Syntrophobacter fumaroxidans MPOB: one gene and its partner. The protein of the gene in region 2 interacts with the protein of the main gene of each other region in a pairwise test. Links are inferred from orthologs where the notes say so. Each region holds a gene or a part of one and is shown on either strand. Other genes may lie near its edges.

Evidence for each region.
Region 1: the proteins of ftsZ (region 2) and rlmN interact in binary tests that used the Escherichia coli proteins (3 or more experiments, as listed by UniProt). The link is inferred for Syntrophobacter fumaroxidans MPOB from one-to-one orthologs.

What each region holds. Positions count from the first base shown.
Region 1 is NC_008554.1:4,918,382-4,933,017, forward strand. Bases 5,631-8,531 are described here. They hold rlmN (dual-specificity RNA methyltransferase RlmN), read right to left. Parts: upstream 7,645-8,531; coding sequence 6,616-7,644; downstream 5,631-6,615. Other genes in these bases: hisG (ATP phosphoribosyltransferase), read right to left, coding at 5,631-6,172; hisI (phosphoribosyl-AMP cyclohydrolase), read right to left, coding at 6,169-6,549; SFUM_RS20905 (histone deacetylase family protein), read right to left, coding at 7,656-8,531. Outside these bases: SFUM_RS20870 (class I tRNA ligase family protein), read left to right, coding at 1-1,278; yihA (ribosome biogenesis GTP-binding protein YihA/YsxC), read right to left, coding at 1,733-2,329; SFUM_RS20880 (pyridoxal phosphate-dependent aminotransferase), read right to left, coding at 2,338-3,489; SFUM_RS20885 (SPOR domain-containing protein), read right to left, coding at 3,684-5,300; more of hisG, read right to left, coding at 5,300-5,630; more of SFUM_RS20905, read right to left, coding at 8,532-8,972; SFUM_RS20910 (hydantoinase/oxoprolinase family protein), read right to left, coding at 9,077-10,777; SFUM_RS20915 (rod shape-determining protein), read right to left, coding at 11,484-12,506; SFUM_RS22235 (D-alanyl-D-alanine carboxypeptidase family protein), read left to right, coding at 12,904-14,292.
Region 2 is NC_008554.1:4,239,730-4,254,392, forward strand. What follows is about bases 1,878-4,805. They hold ftsZ (cell division protein FtsZ), read left to right. Parts: upstream 1,878-2,704; coding sequence 2,705-3,907; downstream 3,908-4,805. Other genes in these bases: ftsA (cell division protein FtsA), read left to right, coding at 1,878-2,487; SFUM_RS17945 (radical SAM protein), read left to right, coding at 4,121-4,805. Also shown: murB (UDP-N-acetylmuramate dehydrogenase), read left to right, coding at 1-364; SFUM_RS17930 (cell division protein FtsQ/DivIB), read left to right, coding at 361-1,185; more of ftsA, read left to right, coding at 1,267-1,877; more of SFUM_RS17945, read left to right, coding at 4,806-5,875; SFUM_RS17950 (DnaJ domain-containing protein), read left to right, coding at 6,176-7,051; selA (L-seryl-tRNA(Sec) selenium transferase), read right to left, coding at 7,141-8,562; mfd (transcription-repair coupling factor), read left to right, coding at 9,001-12,582; SFUM_RS17970 (peptidylprolyl isomerase), read left to right, coding at 12,618-13,592; SFUM_RS23000 (helix-turn-helix domain-containing protein), read left to right, coding at 13,544-14,536. UniProt on the Escherichia coli protein: Essential cell division protein that forms a contractile ring structure (Z ring) at the future cell division site. The regulation of the ring assembly controls the timing and the location of cell division.

The DNA of each region.
Region 1 (14,636 bases), 680 kb from region 2 along the record:
ACGGCAAAGGATGGATTCGGCATGCTTCAACTCTACAATACCATGTCCCGACGCAAGGAGCGGTTCGAACCCAGGAATGAAGGGGCCGTGAAGATGTTCTCCTGCGGTCCCTCCATATACGGCAGACCGCATGTGGGCAACTATCGCAGTTTCCTCTGGGAGGATGTGCTTCAGAGGTATCTCGAGCATCTCGGTTTCACGGTCGAGAGGGCACTCAGCCTCACGGACGTGGAGGACAAGGCGATCTCGGAGGCGCAGAAGGCCGGTACTACCGTTCTGGAATTGACCGACAGGAACACCCGGCTTTTTTTCGAGGAAGCGGGGGCACTCAGGATCAAGCTGCCAAGCCTGGTCCCGCGCTCATCCACTACCGTCGAGCAAGCGGTCAGGCTCATCCTGCTCCTTTTGTCCAAGGGGATTGCCTATTGGCACGAGGGCGACGTCTTCTTCGATCCGCTCCAGGTCAAGGGTTTCGGCAGACTCTTCCGGCTCGACATGAGCAAGTGGCCCAAGGCGAAGCGACGCTTCAAGCAGGACACCTATCCCGGGCGGCGCTGGAACCTCGGCGATTTCGTGCTCTGGCACGGTTACCGGCAGGGGGACCCCCTCTACTGGGACACTCCGATCGGGAAAGGGCGGCCTGCCTGGAACATCCAGGACCCCGCGATGATCACCAGGCATCTCGGGTACACGATCGATATCGCCTGCGGCGGCGTGGACAATCTCTACCGGCACCATGACTACAATCTGGCGGTGATCGAGGCAATTTCGGGCGAGGAGTTCTCCCGCTACTGGATTCATGGAGAGCATCTGCTCGTCGACGGCAAGAAGATGTCGAAGAGCGTCGGGAACATCCTCTATCCGGAAGACCTGCTCAAAGAAGGGGCCGAGCATCGGCACATCCGCTTCTATCTCATATACGGGAACCACCGCAAGACCATCAACCTGACGATGGACCGGTTCAAGACGCTGAGCCGCAAGCTCGACGATCTGACCGAGGTGCTGGGCGAAATCGGATGCACCGGCGAGGCCGGCGGAACCGCTCCCGACAAGTCCCCGGGAGCGGCAAAGAAGCTGGTGGACGGTCTGCTGCCGGGTTTTGAAAAACACATGAACGACGATCTGAACGTCAAAGGGGCGTTCGATTTCCTCTACAAGTCGCTCCAGGAACTGGCCGCATTGAACCGGCAGGGCAAACTGGGCGGTACGGAATGCCGAAGGATCGAAGAAGAGCTGCGCAAGGCGGACCGGGTACTGCGTGTGATTTTCGCCGATTAGCGGCTCGTTGAAACCATCCGGGGGAAGCATTCTGACGTTGTCTCCCGGAACCGCCTCATGCCGGTTCGCGTTCAAGATTACACATCACCTGCCCGGCGGGAGGGATGACGCAGGCGGGGATAACCGCTCCTGCGGACCAATATGCCGGTCGGACACGGCAATCGTGTTCCTTGTCAACGCTTGAGTCGCCCAGCAAGGGTGGGATGCGCGGCAGCGCAGTTCACGGTCCCAATACCCTTTCCCCTGCCGTCATAGCCAACATACAAGGGGAGGACTTCATGCCCTCCCGTCACGGCTCCCATCTTGAATGCAATTGCCCATGGCGACCGCGTCACCCGCGAAGCATGCAGGCAGACTCACCCGGGAGGCGTGAAGACCGGTATTTTCCAAGTAATCGCCCTATACCGGGCGATACCCCGGAGCATGAAGGGGGGTGTCTCCAGGACAATGGGTATCAAGGATCGATCCAGGCGGCGACCTGGAGCAGCAGCGCATCGCGCCCATGCCGGGTTTCGGAGGAGAAGAGGAGGAGCCTGTCGCGAGGGATTCCGAGGCTCAGAGATGCCCGGGATGCGGCTGCATCCCATTTCGTACGGGGAACCTTGTCCGCTTTGGTCAAAACCGGAACGGCCGGGATTTTGCGATCGATGAGCCAGTTCCAGAGCTTCAGGTCATCCGGGCTGGGCGGGTGCCGTGCATCCAGGATTTGGACCACGCCGCGCAGGTTCGGCCGGCCCCCCAGGTATGATTCCACCATGGGACCCCATTGGGCCCGCACCGCCATCGGAACCCGGGCAAAACCGTATCCCGGGAGATCCACGCAGTAGAAAAGCCCGTTGATCAGGAAAAAATTGATGGTCTGCGTCTGCCCCGGGGTGCGGCTCGTGCGTACCAGTTTCCGGCGCTGCAACAGGCAGTTGATGAGGGAGGACTTCCCGACGTTGGAACGCCCGGCAAAGGCCACTTCCGGAAGATGATCGTCCGGATACTGGCCTGAGCGCACGGCCGCGGTCTTGAATTCGGCGGATTTGATCACCATGGCGGATGGCATCGGCTCCTTCAGCTCCGCTTGCGCAGGTAGTCCTCGATCCGGTTCAGCCCTTCGGCGATGTTCTCCAGGGAGTTCGCGTAACTGAACCGGACGTAGCCTTCTCCGTTCGGTCCGAAGTCCACGCCGGGAGTGATGCCGACCTTGGCCTTTTCGAGGATTTCGAAGGCAAAGGCATAGGAATCGCCGGTGAACCGCCGGGCATTGGCGAAAACGTAGAAGGCCCCCGTGGGCTCCACCGTGATTCCGAAGCCGATTTCCCTCAGGCGCGGGATGATGAACTGCCGGCGCTTGTTGTACCGGTCGAGCATATGCCGGATGTCCTCCCGGACACAGGGGTCGGTCAGAGCGACATATCCGGCGGCCTGTGCCACGGAATTCGCGGAGATAAAGAAGTTCTGGAGCATCTTCTGCATGGGACGGACCATCCTCGGGGGGACGATCAGGTACCCGAGCCGCCAGCCGGTCATTGCGAAAAGCTTGGAAAAGCCGTTGAAGACGATGCAGTTATCGGTGAATTCGAGAATCGAGCGGGCCCGCCCTTCATAGACCAGACCGTGATAGATCTCATCGCTCAAAACGAGTCGGCCCATGTCCGCGATTTCGGCCATGCGGTCGGGTTCCAGCAGATTTCCCGTGGGGTTTGCGGGCGAATTGATGAGGATTGCCTTCGTCCGCGGCGTCAAGGCCGCCCGGATGGCTTCCGGCCTGTATTGGAAGGCGTCTTCTTCGTACACGGGGACGAACTTCGGAATGCCCTCGAGGAAGCGGACGAAGTTGGGATGACAGGCGTAGTGAGGGTCCGAGAGAATCACTTCCTCGCCGTGGTTCAGGATGGTGCCCATGGCCACCAGGAAAGCCGGTGAAGTCCCGGACGTGATCAGCACCTGCTCGGGCTCCAGGTTGCTCACGCCGTAAGTTTCTTCGTAGTAATCGCAGACCGCTTCCCGGAGTTGCGCGAGGCCGAGGCTGTGGGTGTAATGGGTCTCTCCCCGCTCCAAGGCGCGAACCGCCGCCTGTTTGACGGCTTCGGGGGTGTTGAAATCGGGCTCCCCCACTTCGAGATGAATAATGGACTGCCCGGCCCGTTCCATTTCCTGGGCGCGTTCCAGAACGTCCATGACGATGAATGACTTGAGTTCCTCGACTCGTCTGCAGATCATGATAATACCCGCCTTTCCAGAGCTTCCCGCATGAGCGTGAGATGTGGAGGTGTAGTGGGACCGTCGACTCGAAATGCATGATAAACCGGCTGGGCGCCGAAGGGAAGGCGATATTCCACCCTCTACCGCCGGCAGGCGCGCACTCGATCCTGCCCGGCGTCAGGGGAATTGGACGTTCTTGCCTGAAAAACGAATCAGTCGGCCCGCACCCTCAGAACCGTCGGTGTGCCCTGGACTTCGGTTTCCAGTTGGGTCGCCAGCGTGCTGGCCTTGGAGAGGGACTCGACGGGTTTGAGCTGCAGCACGTAGACCATGCCCCGGGTACGGTCCTTGACCCGTCTGAGCACCGTCGCATAGCCCTTCTTGAGCAGTGAGGCCTGCATTTCCTCGGCATTTGCTTTTTCGGGAAATGACCCGACCTGCACCACGAACTTGAACTGGGGCGGCGGTGGCGGAGCCTGGTCGGGTTCGACCGCAGGCGCGTCCGCCGCGCCCGCGGGCGGGGCCTTGTCCGTGACGGCGATCGCTTCCTTGCCGCCCGGTTCTTCCACCTTGACGGGCTGTTCCACTCGCGCGGGCGGCTCCGGCATGGCAGGCGGTTCAACCCTGGCGCCCTGGTCGATCCTTCCCGGCGGCTCCATTCTTGCGGGTTCTTCCGCTTTGAGGGGCAGTCCTGCTTTGGGGATCTGTTCCACTCTGATCGTATTTCCGTCACGCACGACGCTCAACTCGGATTTGCTCGGTCCGGCATCGGCGGGGGGCTCCACCCTCGGCGGCGGCTCAACCCTGGGGGGCGGTTCCAGACCGGCAGGCTGCTCGAGTCTTGCCGGCGGTTCCATCCTCACTGCCGCATCCACCCCTGGAGCCGTTTCGACTCGTACGGGAGGTTCCATCCGCGACGGCTCCGGGGACGGCTTGGAAGGAAGCGTCCGGAACGTGGGCTGAGGCGGTTCCGAGTAGCGCTCATCGGGTTGCGGGATCACTTCCATGCGGACCCGTCTCTCGGGAGGGTGAAAGGGCATGGAACGCGAGGCGGCATCCTGGGCCGCGGCGATCCGGTCCAGGTATTTGCGGGCTTCGTCCGCCTCGACCGTATTGGGCATGAGTCTGATCACGCGGGCAAACGAATGGACGGCGGTGTCGAAATCCCCCGTGCCGAAACACAGGATGCCGTAGTGCATGTGCGCCTCGGCCAGGTCGGGCGAGTACTGCAATGCCATCGCGAACTCTTTCTGCGCTTCACCGGCACGACCCTGCGCTTCAAGGATCATGGCCGTGCGGTGATGGGACAGGGCATGTGTCGGCTGGAGCCGGGCGGCTTCCTGGTACTGCTGGAGAGCGGCTTGCTGGTCCCCTTTCTTTTCGTAGACGAGTCCCAGGTTGTACCGGGCAAACTGCGGCGTCTCGTAGAACGGGCTGGCGAGCACTTTCTGGAAGGCGGCCTGGGCCTGATCGTACTGCCCCCGACCGGCGTAGAGCACCCCCATGGCGTTATAGACTTCGGGGTAGTCCGGCTTCTCCGCGAGTGCCTTCTGATAGTAGGAGAGCGCTTCTGCGTGCATGTTCCGACCGCTGTAGGCAACGCCGATATAGTAGAGAAGAGTGGGATCCTTGGGGGTCTTCTGTTCCGCGGCCGTGAGATACTTCACGGCTTGAATCGAATCGCCGGCCGCCAGGAACTTCTCTCCCATTACCCGCAATTGTTCGGCGCTGTACTGTCCCGGCGTACTCTTACTACTCGGCGTGGCGCACGCCACGCACAGCAGAACCGCAACGACGCACAACAGCTGCAACCTTTTTGTCCTTAACATCAGATCACCTTATTGAGGGAATACTCTATGATGCCTTCCGCTCCCCCTTGAATGAGCCTGGGGATCAACTCTCTGACAATATTCTTGGAGACCACGGTTTCCACCGACAGCCAGGTGCTCATGTAAAGATGCGCGATGGTCGGCGCGTTGAGGCTGGGAAGCAGCTTGATGACCTCGTTGAGTTTTTCCTCGGGGACATTCATCTTGAGGGCCACGAGGTCCTCGGCGCGCAACGCGCCCTGGAGGAGCAGCGAGATGTGCTCGATTTTCGCCCGCTTCCAGGGATCTTCCCATGCCTGCCGGTTGGCGATGAGCTGAGTGTTGGACTGCATGAGCTCCTTGACGATGCGCAGGCCGTTGGCCCGCATGGTCGCTCCCGTTTCGGTGACTTCCACGATGGCGTCGCACAACCCGGAGATGACTTTGGCTTCCGTCGCGCCCCAGGAGAACTCCACGTTGACCTTCACCCCCTCGGTCTCAAAATAACGGCGTGTGAAATTCACCAGTTCGGTGGCGATTTTCTTCCCCTGAAGGTCCTGGAGATCGCGCACGGGGGAATCCATGGGCACGGCCAGCACCCAGCGGGCGGGACGCTGGCTCACCTTCGAATACACGAGATCCGTCACCACAATGACGTCGGAATCGTTTTCCATGATCCAGTCGCGGCCGGTGAGCCCCACGTCGAAGGTCCCGCTCTCCACGTAGCGGGACATCTCCTGGGCGCGGCATATGGAACAGTTGATGTCCGAATCGTTGATTTCCGGGAAATAGTTCCGGTCGGAGAGGGAGATCTTCCACCCGGACTGGCGAAACAGCCTTATCGTGGATTCCTGCAGGCTTCCTTTGGGTACGCCCAGAGCCAGTTGCTTCACTTCTTGTAAACCTCCTTCGGATCAAACACGCGCTTGCCGACCACCTCGAGCTTCCCGTCCGCATAGCGCCGGTAAAAACAGCTTTCGTACCCGTCGTGGCACGCCGCTCCGCCCGTTTGCACAACCTTGAGCAGTATCGTGTCCAGGTCACAGTCCAGCAAAATCTCCCGAATCGTCTGAACGTTTCCCGATTCTTCGCCCTTCTGCCACAGTTTCCGCCTGGACCGACTCCAGTAGTGCGCCTTGCCGGTCTCCAGGGTTCTGTGCCAGGCGAGCTCGTTCATATAGGCCAGCATGAGGACCTTGTCATCGTCGGCGCTCTGCACGATGACCGGGAGCAACCCATCATTCTTAGAAAAATCGGGATCCAATGTCAACGCTCCTCTCCATCTTTCATAATCGTCCCGAAGCTCCGTATCCTTCAGAACAAAAGTCGCCGCGTTCTATCCGTATTCCGCCACGAGCTGACCGCAGGCGGCGCCGATTTCGCCGCCCCGGCTGCGCCGGACGTGGGTGGTGATCCGTGCGTTTTGAAGCGCTTCCTGAAAAGCCAAAACGCGCTGTTCGGAAGGTTTTCGAAAAACCGAGCCCGGGTGTGGATTGAAAGGCATGAGGTTCACCTTGGCCCGTATGCCGTGGAGCAGCTTCACCAGTTGCTTGGCCTGCTTCGGATCGTCGTTGATTCCGTCCAGCAGGATGTACTCGAAGGTGATTCGCTTGCGCGGCGGGAGCGGGTACTCGCGACAAGCGGCCATCAGCACTTCCAATGGATAGGTCCGGTTGACGGGCATGAGCTCGGCGCGCAGTTCATTCTCGGCGGCGTGGAGGCTGACCGCCAGGTTCACGGGGGACTCCCGCCCCAGCCGGCGCAGCTGTGGAACCAACCCGGCCGTGGAAAGCGTGATCCTGCGGTGAGAAAACGCCATTCCGTTGGGCTCCGCGATGACGCGTATCGCTCTCAGGACCGAATCTAAATTGGCCAGAGGTTCTCCCATGCCCATGAACACAATGTTGGTGATGCGCGATCGGGACCCGAGGTCGCGCTGCACCTGGCACACCTGGTCGACGATCTCGGCCGCGGAGAGGTTTCGCTTGAACCCCAGGGACCCGGTGAGGCAGAACTTGCACCCCAGGGCGCACCCTACCTGGCTCGAAACGCACAAGGTCGAGCGGGGAAGGTCGGGAATCAGTACGGCTTCGATGGAATGACCGTCGCGCAGGCCGAACAGGTATTTCGACGTGCCGTCGTCGGCCTGTTCTTTCTTGAGGACACTCAGGGCGTCCAGCTCCACGCCGTGTTCCAGTTGAACGCGGAACATCCTGCTCAAATCGCTGCATTCGCTCCAACTGCGAACGCCACGCCCGTAGACGTGGCGAAACAGCTGCCGAGCCCGAAAAGAACGCTCCCCGATGCCCTGAACCCACTCTTCAAGCTCGGGAAGCGTGAAATCTTTGACGCAAACCGGTTCCATATCGGACGGGTTCAACCCTTGCGCACCAGATATTGATCGTTCATCCTGTCCTGCAGGAAAATCCTGTTGAAACGACGGGCGTCCGCGGAATCGTACCACTTGACCCCCTGGTCGACGCACTCTTTGCAGGCTTTCCTGGGGATGTGCACCGCAAGTATATGGTAGCCCGTGTCCGTTGACGAATCAATGGATAAAACCCCGCTGCAGTCGGGACAGACCCGCAGCGTTTCCCGCTGGGATTCGAGGATATTGTCGGTGTCGTAGTAGATGGACCGCTCGCGTTCGGCGAACTTCCTGCCCGAAAGCTGCTTTTTCCGGATCTCGGGAGCCTTTTTCCATCCGGCCAGGACCTCTTCCACGACCCGGTGGATGTGCTTGGTGACCTCGCCGGACTGGCGGATCTTGTCGGGCTGGTAGTCCGGTTCCCTCACTTGGCTGAAATCGAGTCCCGCCATCGCCAGGAGGATTCCCACATTGACGTAGGGCAGGGCGCCCTCGATGGAGTAGCCCCCCTCGAGGACCGCGATGTCGGCCTTGAGGCGGCGGGTGAGCTCCGCATAACCCTGGGCGCAGAAGCTCATGTTCGTGATCGGGTCGGTGTAGTGATTGTCCTGCCCCGCCGAGTTGACGATCAGCTCCGGCTTAAAGTCTTCGAGAATCGGCAGCACCGCCTGGTCCAGCACATACAGAAACCCTTCCTCGGAAGTTCGTGGCGGCAGCGGAATGTTGACGGTCATGCCCGCCGCGGTGGGGCCGCCGATTTCGTAGTGAAACCCCGAGCCCGGGTAGAGCGTTCGGCCGTCCTGGTGCAGGGAGATGAACAGCGTGTCCGGATCGTGCCAGTAAATGTCCTGGGTTCCGTCACCGTGGTGACAGTCCGTGTCGACGATGGCCACCCGGTCGATGCCATAGGCTTTCCGCAGGTACTCGATCATGATGGCTTCGATATTCACGTTGCAAAATCCCCGCGCGCCGTGCACGACCCGCATGGCATGGTGACCGGGCGGACGGACCAGGGCGAACCCCCGCTCGATGTGCTTTTCCATCACCTGGATGCCGACGGTCTTGGCCCCGCCGGCGCTGATCAGGTGTGATTCGGTCACGACGCTCATTTCATCCGGCACGCAGAAGTGGACCCGCTTGATATCGTCAACCGTCGCCAGGTCCGGCTTGAACTCGATCACGCCTTCGATGTCGAGCAACCCTTCCTCGAACACCTGGTCCTGGGTGTAGAGCAGCCGTTCTTCCCGCTCCGGGTGGGTCGCACTGATCGCCCAGTCGAAGGCGGGGAAGAAGACCACACCCGTTCTCGTCTTGCTCGTAAGCATGTCCTCGCTCCTTTCAGGCAAGCGAACGGCTCGGGGCGGAGTTCCCGTATAACGCCGCCCGGCTTGCCGCCTTCACTCGAAGAACGCCGGGCGGACCGGACGCCTCATGTCTGCGGCGGGACCGATTCGGCCAGCCGGTCCGCAATTTCCCGGTAGCCGGGAATCAGGCCGGGTTTGACCTGGACTTTCACGCGTATGTTTCGGCCGCTGGTGTAAAAGCTCCGGACCATATTGAACTGAATGTCTTCGATGACTTCCATTTCCAGCTCGGATTCTACCGCCCCCTGCTTGACACACTTGTCCCGGAGCAGATCGAATGCCAACCGGACCGCCGATTCCCGGTCGAAGTCGCGCTTCACCGTCTTGTAGAAATCCTCTTCGGGTGCCACCGCAATACCTCTCTCGGTATCGGCAAAGAGCGTAACCTCGGAGGTGTTCTTGGCCAGGGCGGCTCCGAGGGCGTTGGCCACCTGCCAACGGGGGACAACCCGCACCCGTGAATCCGTGAAGTCGCCCAGGCGCCGGGCGAAATGCGGCGCCGGCCCTCCGAGAACGAGGATTTCGCCGGGCCGCACCTGGTAACCTCCGAGCAGTTCCTGCACCGTATACACGGGCTTGCTGTTGATGTTCGAAATCATCTCCCCCGCTGCGGACAGGATCTTGCGGCAGGCTTCGTCGAAGACACGGTTGGCGGTATCCTCCAGGGACATCCCCAGGCCGTCGGCAATGGGCTGCAGCCCGCGCCGGGAAGACCCCGCATCGCCGTCGTTCACCTTGCCCAGCACAAACAGCGCGTCGGTGGGGGTGGGCACAGGCCCTCCATAAGCCATGGCCGGGCCCTTCCGGTCGGGCCCGATGGAAAGCCCGCCGTCCGCCAGGCGGACGACGCTGTCCCCGCCGAGGCCGATGGAGACCGTCTTGAGCGCGCGGATCAATGTCTTGTACCCGCCCAACTCGCATCCCAGCGGGTCCAGGAGCGGCACTTTCCGGATCAATATCGCCATGTCCGTCGAAGTCCCGCCGATATCCAGGACGAGGGTTTCCTCGGTCTCCGAGGCGAACGGCAAGGAACCCATGACACTCGCCGCCGGCCCGGATAGAATGGTCTGGCCCGGGCACTGGAGCGATGCCTCGAGGCTCATGGTGCCCCCGTCGGCCTTGAGCACGTAAATGGGAACGTTCAATCCCTTCTTTTCAAGCGATTCCCGGACCGCATCGAAAAACCTGCGATGGGTTTCGCAGACTGCGGCGTTGAGGTACGCGGTGGCGATACGCCTCGGAAAATTCAGGTTTCCCGAAAGGCGGTGGCCCAATACCACGTTGAAGAAGGAATCTCCAAGGATGTCGCGGACTTGTGTCTCGTGCTTCGGATTCCGCACGGAGAACTTACTCACCACCGCCACCTGCCGGACCCCGTCGGTCTTGAGCTTCGAGGCGATCGCCTGGATTTCCGAAGTTTTCACGGACTGGATTTCACGGCCGCGGTGGTCGATGGAGCCGGCCACGCAGTAGTAATGAGGGCCGGTCCGAAAGAATTCGGGGTCGACACCCGGGCCGGCGGATACGATCACTGCGGTTTCATTCGTCTTGCCTTCGATAATGGCGTTCGTCGTCAGGGTCGTGCTCAGCACCACCCGGCTGATGCCGTCGGGGGGGATTCCGCCGGTGACCCCTTCGATGCCCGCCCGGACACACCCCAGCAAATCGGCATGGTCCGTGGGGACTTTCGTTTGGCGATGAATGCCGTCCTTGTCGATGAGAACGACATCGGTATGAGTGCCACCCACATCCAACCCTAATATCATGGCGTTCCCCTGCGTTTTGCCGGATCGGTCAGCCGCCGTTGACGGGAATCGAGCGCGGAACATCCGCCCACTCGTATTGCTGCAGCCCCGGTCCACCCCAAAAAAATGCTAACGGAAAGGCTTGAGGCTGTCAATGTAACACTATCTGAAAACCGAGAATTCTTCTCGTTCCCTCGACTCACGAACGTCTCCCGTCGGTATGCGCCGACAGCTCCATCGAAAACTCGACAGTTCCAGCTTCAATCGGAACGCCTGAACAAGTGAGGCCGTTGAAGTTGCCGGACGCCGTCGCTATCCAGTCAAACGGCGTTCGCGAAAGGGGGGGTATCACGCAGAGCTCTACATATCATGAAGTGATAGTGGATGACATCAAGTTTTCGAACGATTGCGACGACCTGTCCCGCGAATCGGGGTTCGGTGTCGGTTTCGAGCTCGAATTCTATGGTGGGCGTTGCGACGACCGGTGAAGGACTGAATTCTTGACGCACCGGAGCGACCGGGCGAACGGTTGGACGGAAAAGGCCGTCCGGGCCGGGCGGGGGGATTGCCGGGCACGCCGGGGGAGGCCGTCCGCGGCAGGCTCTTTTCGTCCCGCGACTTCAAGCCGGCCTCGCGCCTGTGCGCGGGCCGCAACCCGGATAAGGCTGGGTAATCATTCCCTCGCTCCATTGCTTTGCAGTGAAACCGTCGCCTTGGATGGAGCCCATCAGTTCAGGAAGACGTCCCGGTAGTAGTCGTAATGTTCGGTGGCGGCCCCCGCGCCCCGTATGACCGCGCGCAGAGGGTCTTCGGACTTTTTCACCTCCAGGCCCGTGACCTGGTGGAGCAACATGCGCAGGCCCTTGAGCAGAGCCCCGCCCCCCGCCAGCCAGATGCCGTTTTCGGCGAGGTCCGAAGCCAAATCCGCGGAAACCCGTTCCAGCACCCTGCGCACCGCCTCGACAATGGCCATGGTCGGTTCCTTGATCGCATCGCGGATGTCCGCGTCGGTGACGGAGACGACCTTGGGCATGCCCGTGGCCAGGTCCTTGCCTCGAAGCTTGACCTCCAGGGTTCGCTTGAGCGGCACGGCCGAGCCGATCTTGATCTTGATGACTTCCGCCATGGTTTCGCTGATGTTCATCCCGTGCTCGCGCCGCATGAACTGGCAGATCGCCTCGTTGGCCTCGTCTCCGGCCACTCGCAACGACTCGCTGCAGGAGACCGCAAACATCGAGATCACCGCCACTTCCGTGGTCCCGCCGCCGATGTCCACCACCATCTGCCCCGCGGGCTGATCGATCGCCAGGCCCGTGCCGATCGCCGCGGCCATGGGCTCTTCGATCAGGCTGACTTTACCCGCTCCCGCCATCTCCGAGGCCTCGATCACCGCCCGCTTCTCCACCGAAGTGATCCCTGCCGGCACCGCCACCACCAGCTTGGGCTTTGAAAGGGGCAACCGCTTGAACACCTTCCCCAGAAACGATCGGATCATGAACGTGGCCGTCTCGAAATCATGGATGACCCCGTCTTTCATGGGGCGGGAAATCAGCGTGTTCCTCCCGTGCCGCCCGACGAGGTTCTTGGCCTCGTTGCCCACGGCAATCACCTGGTTGGTTTCCTTGTCGAGGGCGACCATTGAAGGTTCGTCCAGAACCACGCCTTTCCCTCTCACGTAAATGAGCGAGTTTGCAGTACCCAAATCCATGGCCATGTCCTTGGAGAGAAAGTCGAGCATGCGACCGATCATTTTTCGTTTCCCTTCCTCAATTTGCGCTGTAGTGTGGGTTCTGTCCGTTGCCGTCGATCATCCCCTTATAGCAAATGTTTCGAGCCGTTTGCAAAAAGTTCGTTCACCGCGGGCGATATCCGAGAATTTATCCGTTATGGACTTTGCTTTTCTTTCCGTAAAGAGTGTAAGAGTGGAAAAATCATCAACGATGATGGATTGATGATGAAGTTTTTTTGTTGACAAATCAGTCGAGTCTAACGATACACTGTTAATCGTTGAGCTTTTTCGTGAAGTCGCGACTGTGCCGGGATCGGGGAGGGTACCGGCCGTCGGCGGGGGCGAACGGCAAATCGGAATTGTGTGATACGCGGAGTCGGATCGGCGCCGTGCCGATTCGACGGGGAGGGGGAGAGCGATGCGGGATCGATGGCGGTTTGCGGCATGGGGGCTGGCGCTGGCGTTGAGTGTCGTATCGGTTCAATCGGTCCTGGCCGCGCCGTTTACCGTGAACGCCCGATCGGCAATGGTCGTCGATATGTCCAACGGCGTGGTTCTCTACGAAAAGAATGCCGATGACCTCATTGCTCCCGCTTCCATCACCAAGGTCCTCACCCTCTACATTGTTTTCGACGCCATCAGGGAAGGCCGCATCCGCCTGGACGACCGGGTGGAAATCAGCTCCCGCGCCGCGAAGACGACCGGGTCCCGCATGGGGGTGAAGGCCGGCACGCGCGTGTCCTTGGAAGAGCTCATCAAGGGCATGGCGGTGGTGTCCGGCAATGATGCCTGCGTGGCCGTGGCCGAGCACATCAGCGGAAACGTCGAAGCGTTCGTTCGGAAAATGAATGCCAAGGCCCGGGAACTGGGCATGAACAGCAGCCGGTTCATGACGCCGAACGGCCTTCCGGCCAAAGGGCAGCTCACGACAGCCCGGGATATCGCCAGGCTTTCCATCGCCTATTTGAGGCGCTTTCCCGATTCGCTGACCATCCATTCGATGCAGGCCTACAGTTACGGCACTTCAAGTCACCACAACGCCAACCGGCTGCTCGCGACCTGTCCCGGCGTGGACGGTCTGAAGACCGGGTTCGTCTGCGCGTCGGGCTACAACATCACGGCGACCGCCAGGCGCGGGAACACGCGCATCCTCGCGGTGGTGCTGGGAGCGCCCACTCCGGGGGTCCGGCTGCGCGAGACGACGAAGCTGCTGGAAGCGGGGTTCGCGGAGGTCGCTCCGGAACTGGCGGACATGAGATATGCAACCCTTGCCTCCGACGACTTCGGGGAACAAAGGCCGTCGTACGTGAGGGTCCCGGCCGGCTCCGGCAGGAAGGGAAAAGCCGCGCGGATCAGGCTCTCTAAGACGGCCAAGTCGGGCAAATCGTCCCGGCATGACAAGGTGGTGAAGGTGTCCGGGCGCGACAAGGCGGTGAAGGTTGCGAAGTCCTCGGGTAAGTCTTCGAAGAGAGCCCCGGCCGAGGTGTGCCGGGACACGTCCGCAAAGGGCGGCAAGATCAACGCGCGGACCGCTCGAGGAAAGCCCGTAAAGGATCTCCGCGTGGCGGAAAAAGCCGGCTCCGGGAAACAAATGGCGGCCGTCAATAAGACGAGATCCTCCCGGGACAAGATCGCGAAGTCAAAGGATACCGGCAAGTCCGGCAACGCGAAGAAAAGCGCCGCTGCCCAATCCAAAAAGCCTTCGAAAGCGACCCGGTCGGCCGCTGCCTGCCCTTCCAAGAAAGGCGCGGCCGCCCAGAAAACCAAGCAGCAGGCAAAGCTCACCAAGGGGAAAGACAAGGGGTAGTCCCGCCTGCTGGGCCCCGACTCCCCTCAAGTTCCTCGAATTCCTCCGATTCGGCGTCAAAGCTAAGGGGTATCACCGCATGACGAAACCGGACCCCTTTGACCGCACCAAGACCCGCCCCGCAAGAATCATCGCCCGCACCCGCAAGAATCGTCGCCCGCATCTTCGTGGGAGAATAGTTTCGGCCCGGCACATTTTCATCCTTCGTTGTGATCTGCCCACGGCAAGCCAAATCGCATAGCAACAGTGTTCCTTCTCGAGTATTGAGTCGCGTAAGGCGGGGGGTGCGCGACAGCGCAACTCACGGTCTCAATACCATTTTCCCTGCCGTCATACCCAACATA
Region 2 (14,663 bases):
CCTTCATGTCTCTTCGGGCCGATCGCTCAAAAGGGAAATGCGGTCGCTGATGGTCCGCCGGAAAGCGACACAGCCGCTGGGGCGGCCTTCCGCCGGCTGCGTGTTCAAGAATCCCGTCGAAGCTCCCGCCGGGGCGCTGATCGAGCGGGCGGGATTGAAGGGATTTCGGATGGGAAACGCGCAGGTTTCCGACAAGCATGCGAACTGGATCATCAATCTGGGCAGTGCCCGGGCCCGGGATATCCTGGCCCTGATCAGCCTGGTGGAAAATGAAGTTTTTGGAAAATTCGGCGTGCGTTTGGAGCGAGAAATTCGTATACTCTCGCCAGAAAAAAATTCCCTGAATCAGATGCTGAACTCATGAAGAAGAAGCAGAACCGGTATCGCCCAGACAAGGCCAGGCCTTTGAAAATCCTCAAATTTTGGGGAAAGACAGTCTTGACTCTCCTGCTGGCGGTTGCCGCGGTTGTGCTCATTAGTGCTGGTCTTTCGCGCTCTTACTATGCCCTGTTGGAGGCACCCTGGCTGAGGTTGGAGGAAGTGCGCATCAATGGGCTGAAACATCTCGAAGAGGGCCTCGTTTTGAACGCGCTGGGCGTTCCCAGGAACGCCTGCGTCTTGAATCTGAAGATGAAGGAACTGGCGGCTCGACTCGAGTCTTTGCCGCAGGTGCGCTCGGTGATCGTGCGCCTCGATCTTCCCACGCGGCTGGTGGTGGAGATCACCGAGCGTGAGCCGCTCGCGATGGTGCAGGCCGATGAGCTGCTCTTGCTGGACAAGGACGGAACGCTGTTTGCCCGGACCACCCGCGACGCCGATCCCGAGAGGCTGCTGATTACCGGGTTTTCCGGCAAGGGGCTGAAGGAGGGGGATCATTTGCCCCGGGAACCTCTGGAAGCTGTAAGAGAGCTCGCGGCGGCCCTCGAAAAGGCCAGGCAGTGGTTGCCGGTGCAACGCATTTCGGAGTGCCAGTGGCGTTCCGGCGGCTTCACCCTGTTCATGGCTCAGACCTCGCTTCCCATTGACTTCGGGTCTGAGAACTACGGCGAGAAACTGAATCGCCTTCAGCGGATTTTCGCCATGCTGGGGGAACGGCAGTGGACCGGTGCCGTCAAGTATATTGACCTGAATTATGGAAATCGAGCCTATGTGGGAGGGCCGTTCCCGGCAGCCAAAGGCGCCTGAATCGCCATTCGGAGGGCGCGGAACCCCCTGGTCGTGCCGGACCGGGCTCATGATCGTCAAGCTGATGCTGAAAGGGGATCGATGGGAAAAAGAGAGGAATTGATCGTAGGCCTCGATCTAGGGACTACCAAGGTTTGCGCTGTGGTCGGTGAGGTGACCTCCGAAGGGATGGATATCGTCGGAGTGGGTACGTACCCTTCCATCGGCCTCAGAGGCGGCGTGGTCGTCAACATCGATCAGACCGTCCATTCAATCCGCAAGGCGGTTGAAGAAGCGGAATTGATGGCCGGTTGCGAGATTTCCTCAGTCTATGCCGGTGTGGCCGGAACGCACGTTCAGAGCCTGAATTCGCACGGAGTCATTGCCATCAAGAGCCGTGAGGTGACTCAGGCCGATATCGATCGCGTGCTGGACGCCGCAAAGACGGTGGCTCTCCCTTTCGACCGCCAGATTCTCCACGTGCTTCCCCAACAGTACATCGTGGACGACCAGGAAGGCATTCAAAACCCGACCGGCATGGCGGGAGTGAGACTTGAAGCGAAAGTGCACATCATCACCGGGGCCATTGCCGCGGTCCAGAATATCGTCAAATGCTGCGAGCGGGCGGGGCTCCAGGTGCAGGACGTCGTGCTCGAATCCCTCGCCTCCAGCGAATCGGTGCTCGACATGGATGAGAGGCACCTGGGAGTCGCGTTGGTCGATCTCGGAGGCGGAACCAGCGACATCGCGGTGTTCATGGATCATGCGATTCGCTACTCGTGTGTCGTGGGGCTCGGGGGCAACCATATCACCTCGGACATTTCGGTCGGTTTGCGCACGTCCATCGACGAAGCGGAGAAGATCAAGAAGAAGCATGGCTGTGCGCTGGTTGAATGGGTCAACCAGCAGGACATGATCGAAGTCGGCTCGGTGGGCGGGCAGAAGCCGCGTCAGTTGGCGCGGTCTGTGCTGGCTCAGATCGTCGAAGCGCGCGTGGAGGAGATCGTCAAGATCATAGAGTGGGAACTGGTGCGGTCCGGTTACGTGGAATCCCTTCATGCGGGAGTGGTGCTGACCGGAGGCGTCTCCCTGCTTCCGGGGATTCGGGAACTGGCGGAGAAAGTGTTTGACCTGCCGGTGCGCATAGGCGTCCCTTACAACTTCGGCGGACTGGGAGACGTGGTCAAGAATCCGATCTATGCGACGGCCACGGGATTGCTTTTGTATGGAAAGAAACATGGAAACAGGGGACCGATGGAAGAACCGAGCGTGATCAAGAAGGTTCTTGCATCGGTGAGACGTTGGTTCAAGGAATTCTGGTGAGAGGTTCGGCCTCCGGGGCAAGAGACTGCTTTCGGGGTGTGGAGGCCGGCGGCTCGCCAGTGCGAACGCGGCCGGAATGAACGGTCCCCCGGCGCTTGTCGCCGGGCCGATCCGGATGATGGCATTATCGACAAGTCATGTGGCAAGGGGGAAAACTCTTCGCGACTATGGAGCTCATATGACTAGGAAAGAACAGAAGAGGGGGAAGGGACGAAATATGGAAAAAACACCAGATGCCATGGCAGTCAACCGGGCGAAAATCAGCGTACTGGGGATTGGTGGCGGAGGCGGAAACGCCATCAACAACATGATCAACGCGGGCCTTGATGGAGTGCAGTTCATCGCGGCCAACACCGATTTTCAGGTGCTGGCCCGCAACCAGGCCGCCACCAAGATTCAGCTCGGCACGAACCTGACGAAAGGGCTCGGCGCGGGCGGGAATCCGGAAATCGGGGCAAAAGCGGCCCAGGAAGACATCGACAGGATTCGTGAAGCCGTCGACGGGAGTGACATGGTGTTCATCACCGCGGGTCTTGGGGGCGGCACCGGCACGGGTGGAGCCCCCATTGCGGCCCAGGTGTGCAAGGAGATGGGAGCGCTGACCGTTGCGGTGGTGACCAAGCCGTTCGTGGTCGAGGGCCGGGTGCGCCAACGCAATGCCGACGACGGTCTGAAGTCGCTCCAGGACGTGGTGGATACCCTGATCACCATTCCCAACAACCGGCTCCTTTGCCTGGCGGATCGCCGCGCCACATTCCTCGAAATGATCAAGCGCGCCGACGATGTTTTGCTGTACGCGGTGAAGGGCATTTCCGATCTCATCATCAAGGATGGATACATCAACGTCGACTTCAACGACGTGAAGACGGTGATGGCGGAAATGGGCCTCGCCCTGATGGGAACCGGTGTCGCAAGAGGTGAGAACAGGGCTACTCAGGCGGTACAGCAGGCCATCTCCAGTCCGCTCCTGGAGGACATCTCCATCCATGGCGCCCGTGCCGCCCTCATCAATCTTTCCGCCGGTCCGGATCTGGGCATGCATGAATTCGAGGAAGCCCTTTCCATCATCCAGAAGGAGGTCAACGAGGAGGCGAACATCATCCTCGGCATGGTCATGGACCCGAACATGGGTGATGAAATAAGGGTCACGGTGATCGCGACCGGCATCGGACGGATGGAACAGCCGCAACGGCTCGAGTCGTCTCGTCCGAAGAGAATCAAGCCGGAGGGAATCGTTCCCGACCCCGATTACGACTACCTGCAGGTGCCGGCCTTCGTTCGTCATCGCACTCCCAGGGAGCCTGCCCAGGTGGAACAGCAACAACCCCGCAGAAGGACTCTTCTGCAGAAACTGACGGGAGGCAACGCCGAAGAAGAGGATCTGAGCATCCCGACCTTTATTCGCCGTCAGGCGGACTAGGCTTCCGCCGGCTCGATGATCGTCCCTTCTCCATCGTCGCCGGAGAAGGTTGAAAAAGCGAGTCTCTATCCCCTGCCACAGCCCTCCCCCCCTCCTCCGGGGGGAGGGAGTCAGGTTGTTTTCCCCTTGCCCCGGGGCCCGGAAGCCTGGATCCGCTATCGCCCGACGACGTGGTTCCAGGGTTCCGGCTCTCCCTTTCGGTATGAATTTCCTATGCTCTTCAACGTGAGGCAGCGACATCGGCGATGGCTGTCGGAAGAAACCGGCACCGTCATCAAGGACTGGAGAGGAAGAGTCCGGATCGGTCTGGCTTTTCCGAACCGGTATGCCGTCGGTATGTCGAACCTGGGCTTCCAGACGGTGTATGCCGCTCTGAACGGTTTTGAAGACGTCGTGTGCGAGAGGTTTTTCTACCCCGAATCCGAAGACCTCCCCGCGGTTCGGCAGAATCCTGGCCGCCTCTTGTCCCTGGAATCCCAGCGCCCGGCACGGGACTTTGACCTGTTCGTCTTCTCCGTCGCCTACGAAAACGACTACGTCAACGCGATCGAGATGTTGAAGCTGGCGGGATTTCCCGCGCGTCGCGAACAGCGAAACCGCGAGCATCCCCTGCTCGCCGCGGGTGGAGTGGCGGTGTTTCTGAATCCGGAGCCCCTTGCCCTTTTCCTGGATTTCTTCTTTATCGGCGAGGCGGAAGCGATTCTCCCGGATTTCCTTCGTGTCCTCAATGAGAAGGGGGAAAGCGGTTGTTCCCGCTCCGAGTTCCTCCGGGAGCTTTCCGAGAGAGTCGCGGGGATTTACGTGCCTGCGCACTTCGAACCCGCGTACCGGGAGGACGGCACCCTCGAGCGCATCTCTCCGCTGCCCGGGACCGGTGCGCCTCAGCGGGTGGTCTATCGCAGGGCCGACCTGGACAGGGCTCAGCCCTGTCATTCGGTCATCCTCACGCCGAATACGGAATTCAGCAGTACGATGCTGCTGGAAATCGGGCGAGGGTGCGGAAGAGGTTGCCGATTCTGCGCGGCAGGCTTCGTCTATCGTCCAATGCGTTTCCACAGTGCTGAAAGGCTGCTGCGGGCGTTGAACGCGGGAGGTGAGCGGCACCCGAGAATCGGCCTGGTGAGCGCCGCCGTTTCGGACCATCCGGAAATTGGCTTCCTCTGCCGGTCGCTGCTCGAAGACGGGCGTTCCCTGTCGTTTTCATCGCTGCGGGCGGATACGCTCACTCCGGAAATCGCCTCGGCCCTGGAATCGAGCCGTCACCAGGCGGTGGCCATCGCTCCCGAGGCGGGGTCCGAGCGTCTTCGCAAGGTCGTCAACAAAAACCTCGACATGACGCAGATTCTGACCGCCGCGGAGAGGCTCACCGAAAAGGGGATTCTCCATCTGAAGCTCTATTTTATGATCGGGCTGCCCACTGAATCCGCCGAAGACCTGGAAGCGATCGTGGATACGGCCAAGGCGATCAAGCACCATGTCCTGAAGATCAGCCGGGGGCGGAAACGACTCGGAACCATAACTCTGAGCGTGCATTCATTCGTTCCCAAGCCGTTCACGCCTTTCCAATGGGTTGCGTTCGCCGGGGTGGGGGAATTGAAGAACCGGGCGAAATGGATTCGGAATGCTCTCAAGAAAGTTCCCAACGTTCGGGTGCACTTCGACCTGCCCAAGTGGGCTTACGTGCAGGCACTGCTTGCCAGGGGCGACAGGAGGGTGGGAACCCTGCTGGAGAAGGTGGCCTTGCGTTCGACCCCATGGAGCAAGGCATTGCGCGAGCACGTGATCAACCCTGATTTCTGGGTGATGCGCGAGAGGGGACGCGACGAGGTGTTCCCGTGGGAAGTGATCGAGCACGGCGTCAGGAGAGATTACCTGTGGCGGGAATACGAGCTTGCCCTCAAAGGCGAAAGCACGCCGGAATGCCGCCCGGAGGAGGATTGCCGCCGTTGCGGGGCTTGCGCGCCTTGAGCTTGCGATTCTTAAGGATCCATTGATTTGGGTCGATTTAGGCTTTATAATTTTTTGCCTTGAGGTGAGCGAATTCAGTGCACGGCGCACCGGTTCGGGCGGCGTAGAGGGCGTTCCCGCCGGAGGCTAACCAGCCCGTCGAGCGCCGTTCACGGGGTTTATCCCCGTCCGGAAACACACCGCGTTCGTATTGTCCCGTGCGCGGAACCGTTCAATTGAGGTCGAAGTTGAATTCGTGATCGATCGCGGCTTTTTGCAGCATGGGCGCCGGCAGGCAAATTTCACGGAGAACGAGAAGACATGCCTCAACAAGACTACTACGGGGTGTTGAACGTTTCGCCCGAAGCTTCCTCGGAGGAGATCAAACGGGCGTATCGCAAGCTGGCTCTAGAAACGCATCCCGACCGCAACCCCAACGACCGTAATGCCGAGGAGCGCTTCAAGAGAATCAACGAAGCCTACGGCGTGCTGTCCGATCCCGGCAAACGCTCCCAGTACGATCAGTACCGGAGACTGGGGGTTCATCAGGGCCCCGGCGGTTATGGGCGGCCCGGTTTCGGCTATTCCCAGGAAGAGATCTTTCGGGATTTTGTCAATAACCGTCACGCCAATGATGTTTTTGCGGAAATGCAGCGGGAATTCCAAAGGATGGGATTTCGCTTCGACGAGCGTTTCATCAACCGGATCTTCTTCGGTGACAAGACGTTCACCATTCAAGGCTTTTTCTGGGGCGGCCCCATGGGAAGCACAAGCATGAGGCGGCCCGGTTCTCCGGCTGCCGATCATCCCGGGACCGCCTCCGGTCGCGACGGAGCGGATGGGCCCGGAGCTCCCGGTCCCATGGGAATCGTCAAGGAGGGGCTATCCCTCCTGTATAAGGCCGGAAAGAAGATCGGCGGATACCTCATCGACAAGGTGCTCGGCCAGGAGCCGCAGGGCGATCGGGCGCGTCCGGGGGAATTCGACATCACCTACAGACTGGTCATCTCTTCGCACGACGCTGCCAGAGGGACCACCGTCGAGGTCGAGCTTCCTCATCTCCAGGACGGAAAGCGGGTCGCCGTCACCATCCCGGCTGGAGTGAGGAACGGGATGAAGCTGCGCCTCAAGGACATGGGACGTCCCTTGAGCGGCCTCACCCGTGGGGACCTCTATCTTCAGTTGCAGGTGGTGTGATCCTTTCCGGGCATCCGAAATCCTGATATTTCAACACAAGTACGGGCGGGATAATCCCCGCCCGTACTTTTTGGAAACAGCGCCGCATCCTACGGGCTGCACAGCAACCGCGCGAACGCATTGCCGATGGTGTGAAGATCGTCCGGCAACAGTGTTCGCGTATCCATCAGGAATTGATCGGATTCGATTCGACCGATGATCGGCGGGTCGTTGTTTCTCAGGAAACCCTCGATCTTTTGGGCGGAGATCTCCGTCCCGTGGACGGTTACCACCCGTGTGGGAAGATTCTGGGCAGGGAGCGAGCCCCCGCCGACCTGGGAAGAGCTGCTCCGGACTTCGACGACAAGCCGCTGTTGCGTGTCGATTTGCCGAATCAGGGAACAAAGCGCTTGTGCGGTATCGTTGAGCGCATCCGTGGACAGCGCGATCATTCTGAGGACGGGGATGCGCTCAATGGCCCGATTTTCGTCGCGATACAGGCGGAGGGTCGCCTCGAGCGCGGCCAGAGTGAGCTTGTCCACTCGCAGTGCACGGGTGATGGGGTTCTTCTTGCACCGATCGATGAGGTCCTTCCTCCCCAGGATGACGCCCGCCTGAGGTCCCCCCAGGAGCTTGTCGCCACTGAAGGTCACGACGTCCGCTCCGTTGCGGACGGCCTCCCGAACCGTGGGTTCCCCCGTCAGCCCATACCTGGACAGGTCGATGAGGGAACCGCTGCCGAGATCTTCCACAACGGGCAATCCGTGCGCTCTTCCCATGGACACCATTTCTTCGAGAGACACTTCGGCGGTGAACCCGAGGATCCGGTAATTGCTGGTGTGCACTCTCATCAGCAGGGCGGTGCGGTCGTTGATCGCCGAAACGAAATCATGGGGATGCGTCCGGTTGGTGCATCCGACTTCGCGCAGGAGGGCGCCGCTCGAGCGCATGACGTCCGGAATCCGGAAGGAACCGCCGATTTCCACCAGCTGTCCGCGGGAGACGATGACCTCCATGTCCTTCGCGAGGGTATTCAGCACCAGGAAGACGGCTCCGGCGTTGTTGTTGACCACCAGGGCGCTTTCCGCTCCGGTCAATTCACACAGAATCGATTCCGCGTGAACGTACCGCGATCCTCTACGGCCGAGCTCGAGATTGTATTCGAGGTTGTTGTAGGTCCGGCAGATGAGCTGGAGCCGCTCGACCGCTTCCCGCGGAAGCAGGGATCGGCCGAGGTTGGTATGAACGATGATGCCCGTGGCGTTGACTACATTGCGGAGCGTAAAGCTGCCGGCGGCTTCGATCCGCTCCAGGATGGCCTGCACCAGGGTCGCGTGCTCCGGTTCTCCCGGGGCGTCGCCCGGAGCCCCCTCGATCAGCCGTTGTCGGGTTGTTTCCAGAACCTGGCGAATACAGTCAAGGACCAGTCTGCGGGGATGTCGGTCCAGGGCCTCGCGGACGGCATCCGCCTGCAGCAGGGCATCGACGCTCGGGAGACGGCGAAGCAAATCTTGCATGGAAGTCTTTGACATCGGCTATACCTTCAACGTCATGAGTCGCGCATCGGTTCACGAGGGCGTCGCACCATCCGCAACGAATGTCACCTGGACAAACCACAACCGGTCATTCATAAGAAGGCAAGCGTCATTGCCGAAAAAACCGCGTACCGGAGGGTTTTATCGGCCTGCGGCCTTTGCGGGAATGACGCCGACGGTTCTCATGCTTCGTCACGATCGCCGGCTCATGGTCGGTCCCGTGGCCGTGCCCCGGGAGGGCTTATTTTCACTGTTCGTTGCGATCCCGGGCTCGTGGCCGTTTGCGGGAAGCGCGAGAAGGCGTCTTGCCCCCCTCCTCGAACGGCCTGTAAAAGAAGGGATGCACCGCGAGAATGCTTCCTTTCTTTTTTCGTCTTAGTTATATTTATTTATTTGTGATTTGTAAAACACTGGAAGCTTGAAGAACGGAATTTAATGGTGGAACTGGTGCGCGATCAGAGATCGTACGGGCCATCTGAGACGCTTTTTGGAGCGGAATCGTTCAAGACCGATTCCAGGGAGATACTGGCCTTTCTGGGGGAATCGCGGGAATCGGCCGTTCTGAGAGGGGCTCAGAAACCGGCGGTGGCCTATCTTCTCGCCAGGGGAATGGCGACGCTCAAGAGGCCGTTCCTGCTGGTCACCCCCACGGACCGGGAAGCAGAAAGCTTTGCCGAGACAATAGCCTTCTTTGCCGGGAATGACTTGCACCGGCAGGACGTTCCCGCGGACCGAAGAGTCTGGTGCCTCCCTTCGCGCTCCGGCCAGAAATCCCAGTCCCTGGGTAAAATGGCGACGATGGCGCGCCGCATGGAAACCCTTCATGCCTTCCGCGCGTCCATCGGGTCCAACGTGTTCGTGACTTCGGCGGTGGCCCTGATGGAACGGCTGCTGCTGCCCGAGGTTCTCCTCGCGCATTCCGACTATCGGGTCAAGGGGGAAACCGTCGAGCTCGAGACGCTGTGCGCGACACTAGTGGAGCGTGGTTACTATCGCGTGTCACTCGTGGAAGAATACGGCGATTTCAGCATCCGGGGCGGAGTGTTGGACGTCTACGCGCCGCTGTACAGGTGGCCGCTGCGGCTCGAATTCTTCGGAGACGAGCTTGAATCGATCCGGCTCTTCCATCCGAGCACGCAGCGGTCCATGGGGATTCTGGAAGATGCCGTCCTGCTTCCCGCAAGCGAAGTCATCCTGGATGTTTCCGCCAGGGAACGCGCCCGGGAGGCCGTCTACGCAGACGTGCGGGAGGGACGCCTCACGCCGGCGGCCGGTAATGTCTGGCTGGACAAGCTTCAGGAAGGACACCAGTTCGGGGCGTTTGAATCGATCATGTCCGTCTTCTACGAGAAGACGGTGACCGTGTGGAATTACCTGGACCCGGCGACGGTTGTGGTCTGGTCGGATGCCTTGCAGATCAGAAAGATCATGGAGGAATTCTTCCTTCATGCCAGCCGGGATTGGAACGAGAACCATTCGCCCCATGAATGGAGGAGGCCTCCGTCGGAGCTGCTGGAGATTCCCGAGCGGTTGATCGCCGACGGGGAGAGTTTTCAGCAGTTGATCGTCAATTCCCTGTCGGGCGGGACCGAGCCTCGCGCGGTTTTTGACATGGGGACGTCGGGTCACGAGCAGCTTGCTTTGAGCGTCAGGGCGCATGCCGAGAAAGAGCGATTGCTCGAGCCTCTGGCCAGGCAGTTCCAACGGTGGAGGGAAGAGGGCATTTTGTCTTTCCTCGTCTGCCGTCAGAAAGAGCAGGCGGGGAGACTGAGCGAACTGCTCGAGGGGCACGGCACGGATACCGTTCTCACCCTGCTTCCTTTCGGAGCGGAATCGTATGAGGCGCCGGCCGTCAAGGTGATTGTGGGCTCCCTGGACCGCGGGTTCGTGTGGCCCGCGGAACGGCTGGCCGTGGTGGCGGAAGAGGAGATCTTCGGGAAACGAACGCGCCGCCGGTCCGGGAAGAGCGTTTCCGGGCTCTTTCTGAGTTCCTTTCAGGATCTGCACATCGGCGATTTCGTGGTGCATGTGGATCATGGGATCGGAGTCTACAAGGAACTGGTGCACCTTGCCGTTCGGGGAATCGAAAGCGACTTCCTGCTGCTCGAATACCAGGATGGCGACCGGCTCTATGTTCCCGTCGACAAGCTGCAGAAGGTTCAGAAGTATCTCGGGCTGGAAGGGCAGCAGCCCAAGATCGACAAGCTGGGCGGCAGGTCCTGGGAGACGGCCAAAAAGAAGGCGCTGGAATCGGCGGAGCGTGTCGCCGAGGAACTGCTGAGCCTGTATGCAAAGCGACAGATCGGCGAGGGCTTCCGGTTCTCTCCGCCGGACAGCTATTTTCAGAAGTTCGAAGCGACTTTCTCATACGAAGAGACTCCGGATCAGATGAGGGCCATCGACGACGTTCTGGATGACATGGCATCCAGGCGTCCGATGGATCGCCTGATCTGCGGGGATGTGGGTTACGGGAAGACGGAAGTGGCTCTGCGTGCCGCCTTCAAGGCCGTGATGGACGGCAAGCAGGTGGCGATGCTGGTGCCGACCACGGTGTTGGCCGAGCAGCATTACCAGAGTTTCACCGAGCGATTCGAAGGCTTTCCGGTCGTTGTGGAAACTCTGAGCCGGTTCAAGACCCCGGCACAGCAGACGCTGGTCCTGAAGGGGCTAAAGAACGGCACGGTCGACGTCGTGGTGGGCACCCACCGGTTGCTGCAGTCCGACGTTGCCTTCAGGGACCTGGGCTTGCTGGTCATTGATGAAGAGCACCGTTTCGGTGTGAAACACAAGGAGCGGATGAAGGAAATGCGGGTATCCGTGGACGTTCTGACGCTCACGGCGACCCCCATCCCCCGTACTCTGCATATGGCCCTGGCGGGCATCCGTGACCTGAGCACCATAGAGACGCCCCCCCAGGACCGGCACGCCATCGAAACGTTTATCTGCAAGTACGACGAGTTCACCATTCGGGAGGCGGTGTATCGGGAGTTGCGGCGCAGCGGGCAGGTCTTCTTCGTTCACAACCACGTTCAGAGCATCTACCAGACGGCAAATGCCATTGGCCGGCTGATTCCCGAAGCGAAGATAGCGGTTGCCCACGGACAGATGAAAGAGCGGGACCTGGAAAAGGTGATGCTGGATTTCATCCGCAGAAAGATCGACGTCCTGGTTTGCACCACAATCATCGAGTCGGGCCTGGACATTCCCGCGGCGAACACCATCATCATCAACCGCGCCGACAAGTTCGGCCTTGCCCAGATCTACCAGCTGCGGGGACGAGTGGGGCGGTCGAGCGAACAGGCCTTCGCCTACCTGCTCATTCCCGGAGAACATCTCATCAGTCGGGATGCTCAGAAACGGTTGAGGGCCCTGCTCGATTTCAGTGAGCTGGGCGCGGGATTCAAGATAGCCCTCAACGATCTGCAGATCCGCGGAGGCGGAACGATCCTGGGTTCCTCCCAGTCGGGGCACATTGCCGCGGTGGGCTATGAGCTCTACCTCGAGCTTCTCGAGAAGACGATCAAGGAAATGAAGGGAGAAGAGCGCGAAACGGAGTCCATTGACCCCGAGATCAACGTGCCCCTTTCGGCCTTTCTGCCGGAGACCTTCATTCCCGACAAGGACCAGAGGCTCATTGCCTACAAGAGGCTCGCCACGCTGGCGGAACCGGCGGCGGTGGACGATCTGGCCGGCGAATGGCGAGACCGTTACGGACCCTTTCCGGAGGGTGCCAGGAACCTGGTCATGCTGGCCAAGATGCGCCTGCTCTTCAAACGTCTGGGGGTGGTCCGCCTGGACAGGGACAAGGATTTTTTCTCCCTGCATTTTGCGCCGCGAGTCAGCGTCGATCGGGTTGCGGCATTCCTTGGGGAGAAGAAATGCACTTTCGTGGTCGAAACGGACCGCAGGGTGAAGGTGGAGATTTGGGGTCGGCATTTGGCTCAGCAGGTTCTGCGCCTGAAAAGAATCTTGCAAGAGCTTGCCGAACGTGATAGTGATATCAAGTCAAATCGATAGGTTAAGAGACCAATTCCGGGGGTGTTTTCATGCGGATGGCGGGTTGTGTTCTGTTGGTGTTGTTCTGCGTCATTGCGGCGTCGGGCAGGTGCGCTGCGGACTCCTTGGACCGTATCGTCGCGGTGGTGAACGGCGAAATCATTCTTTACAGCGAGTTGCAGGAGCGGTTGCAACTCGTTCAAAAGAGCCTTCCTGAAACGAGAACGAACGATCCCGCCCGCAAGGCCGCGATCGAACGGGAGCTGTTGCAGCAGATGACGCGCGAGAAGCTCACCGAGCAGGAAGCAAAGCGTCTCAAGATCACCGTGACCAAGAAAGACGTGGATGAGGCCATCGCCTTTGTGATGGCGGACCACAATGTCAGCCAGGCCCAGATGGAGGCGAGGCTCAAGGAGAGCGGCCAGTCCATGGAGGAGTTTCGTAAGGTGCTCACAAAAGATCTGGAGCGGGACCGCCTTCTGGAAAGAGTGCTCAAGTCCAAAATCCTTATTTCCGAAAAGCAGATTGATGCTTTTTTGAGCCAATCGCCGCCGGAAGTCAGAGTGGAGCCCCGAGGCAAGGAAGAGTACCGGCTGGGGATCATTTTCCTTCCCGCCTCCGACGGGGCTGAGGGCAAACAGGCGGAAAAGCGGGCGCGGGAGATTCGGGAGAAGTTGAAAGCGGGCGAGGATTTCGCTGCAATGGCCAGGCAATACTCCAAGGGACCGGCCGCACAGGACGGCGGAGACGTGGGGTTCGTCAGCCTTGACGAACTTGCCCCTTTTATCGCGAAGAACGTAAAGGATCTGAAGATAAATCAGCCGTCGGATGTTGTGAAAGGCGGGGACGGGTATTACATCTTCCTGGTTACCGATGTTCGCAGGGCGGAAATGCAGGCCGCTCAAAATTCCCCGGCGACAAACATGCGCGAGAGGGCCCGCAGGCAGCTCTACCAACAGGAGATGGCGCGCAGGTTCGATGAATGGATCAAGGACCTGGAATCACGGTCTTTCGTAAAGATCTCACTCTAATCTCGGTGCTGTCCATGAGAGAACTCGCGGTTTTTTTGAAGTCTGTGAGGCTGGAGCGCGGGATCACCCTGGATTCCATCTCCCGGAACACGGGGATGAGCCTGAGCACGCTCAAGGCATTGGAAGCGGCCAATTGGGACAAGCTCGACAGCCTGCTCCTGGTCAAGAATTTCGTGCGCGCCTATTGTTCGGCCCTGGGGATCGATTCTGCGGCGGTCCTTGAAAAATATGCCGCGGATATTCGGGCCTGCAATCGGCAGAATGAATACCTCGCACGGTATGCGAAGTGGAGCAAAGTCAAGCGTTCAAGGAAGCGTTTGGGACCGTTTGGAATGCTCTTGCTGGGGATAGGGTTGTCCGGCCTCGCGTCAGGCGGGGTTTGGATTGCCGAGAAACGTGCCCGGGTGAGCCAGACGCCTCCGATTGCCAAGACGGTTTACAGCCAGCAGGAATTTCCCACCGATCTTCCGGTCAGAGCGAATCCCGTCGCAAAGCCCGAACCGAAAGTGGAGCCGGCACCTGTCGCGCCCGTCGTCGAAACCGCGGCGGCTCCTGCGGTGAAGGAACCCGCGGAGACCCCGGTTCAACAAGAGGTTGTCGAGGCGGGGGAAGTCAGGACCGCCCAGGCGAGCGGCCTTCCCAACGAGGTGCTTGCCGCCGGCGAGCCCGCTGGTCCGTCCGAAACCGCCAGGAAGCACGTCTTTGCGGTGGCGGCTTCCGAGAAGACCTGGATCCAGGTGGAAATGGACGGCAGGATCACTCAGAGTGCCATGTTGCACCCGGGTGAGACGCGGGAATGGAAAGCCGAGAAGGGCATGCGCGTCGTGGTGGGCAACCTTGGCGGCGTCCGCATGAGTTGGAACGGACGTCCCGTCGATGCCCCGGGAAGATCGGGGCAGGTCCTGCGCTTTCACCTTCCGGACCCGCAGTATGTGAAAGAATAGGCTGATGCGGGGCACTGCATGCCAAGGGGCTCCGCCGCTCACAAGTCCGTCGGGGAAGCTGGCCATGTTTTTTGCTCCGTTTTCCGGCCCGCACGGCTCCAATCCCGCCTGCAACCGCTCACGACCG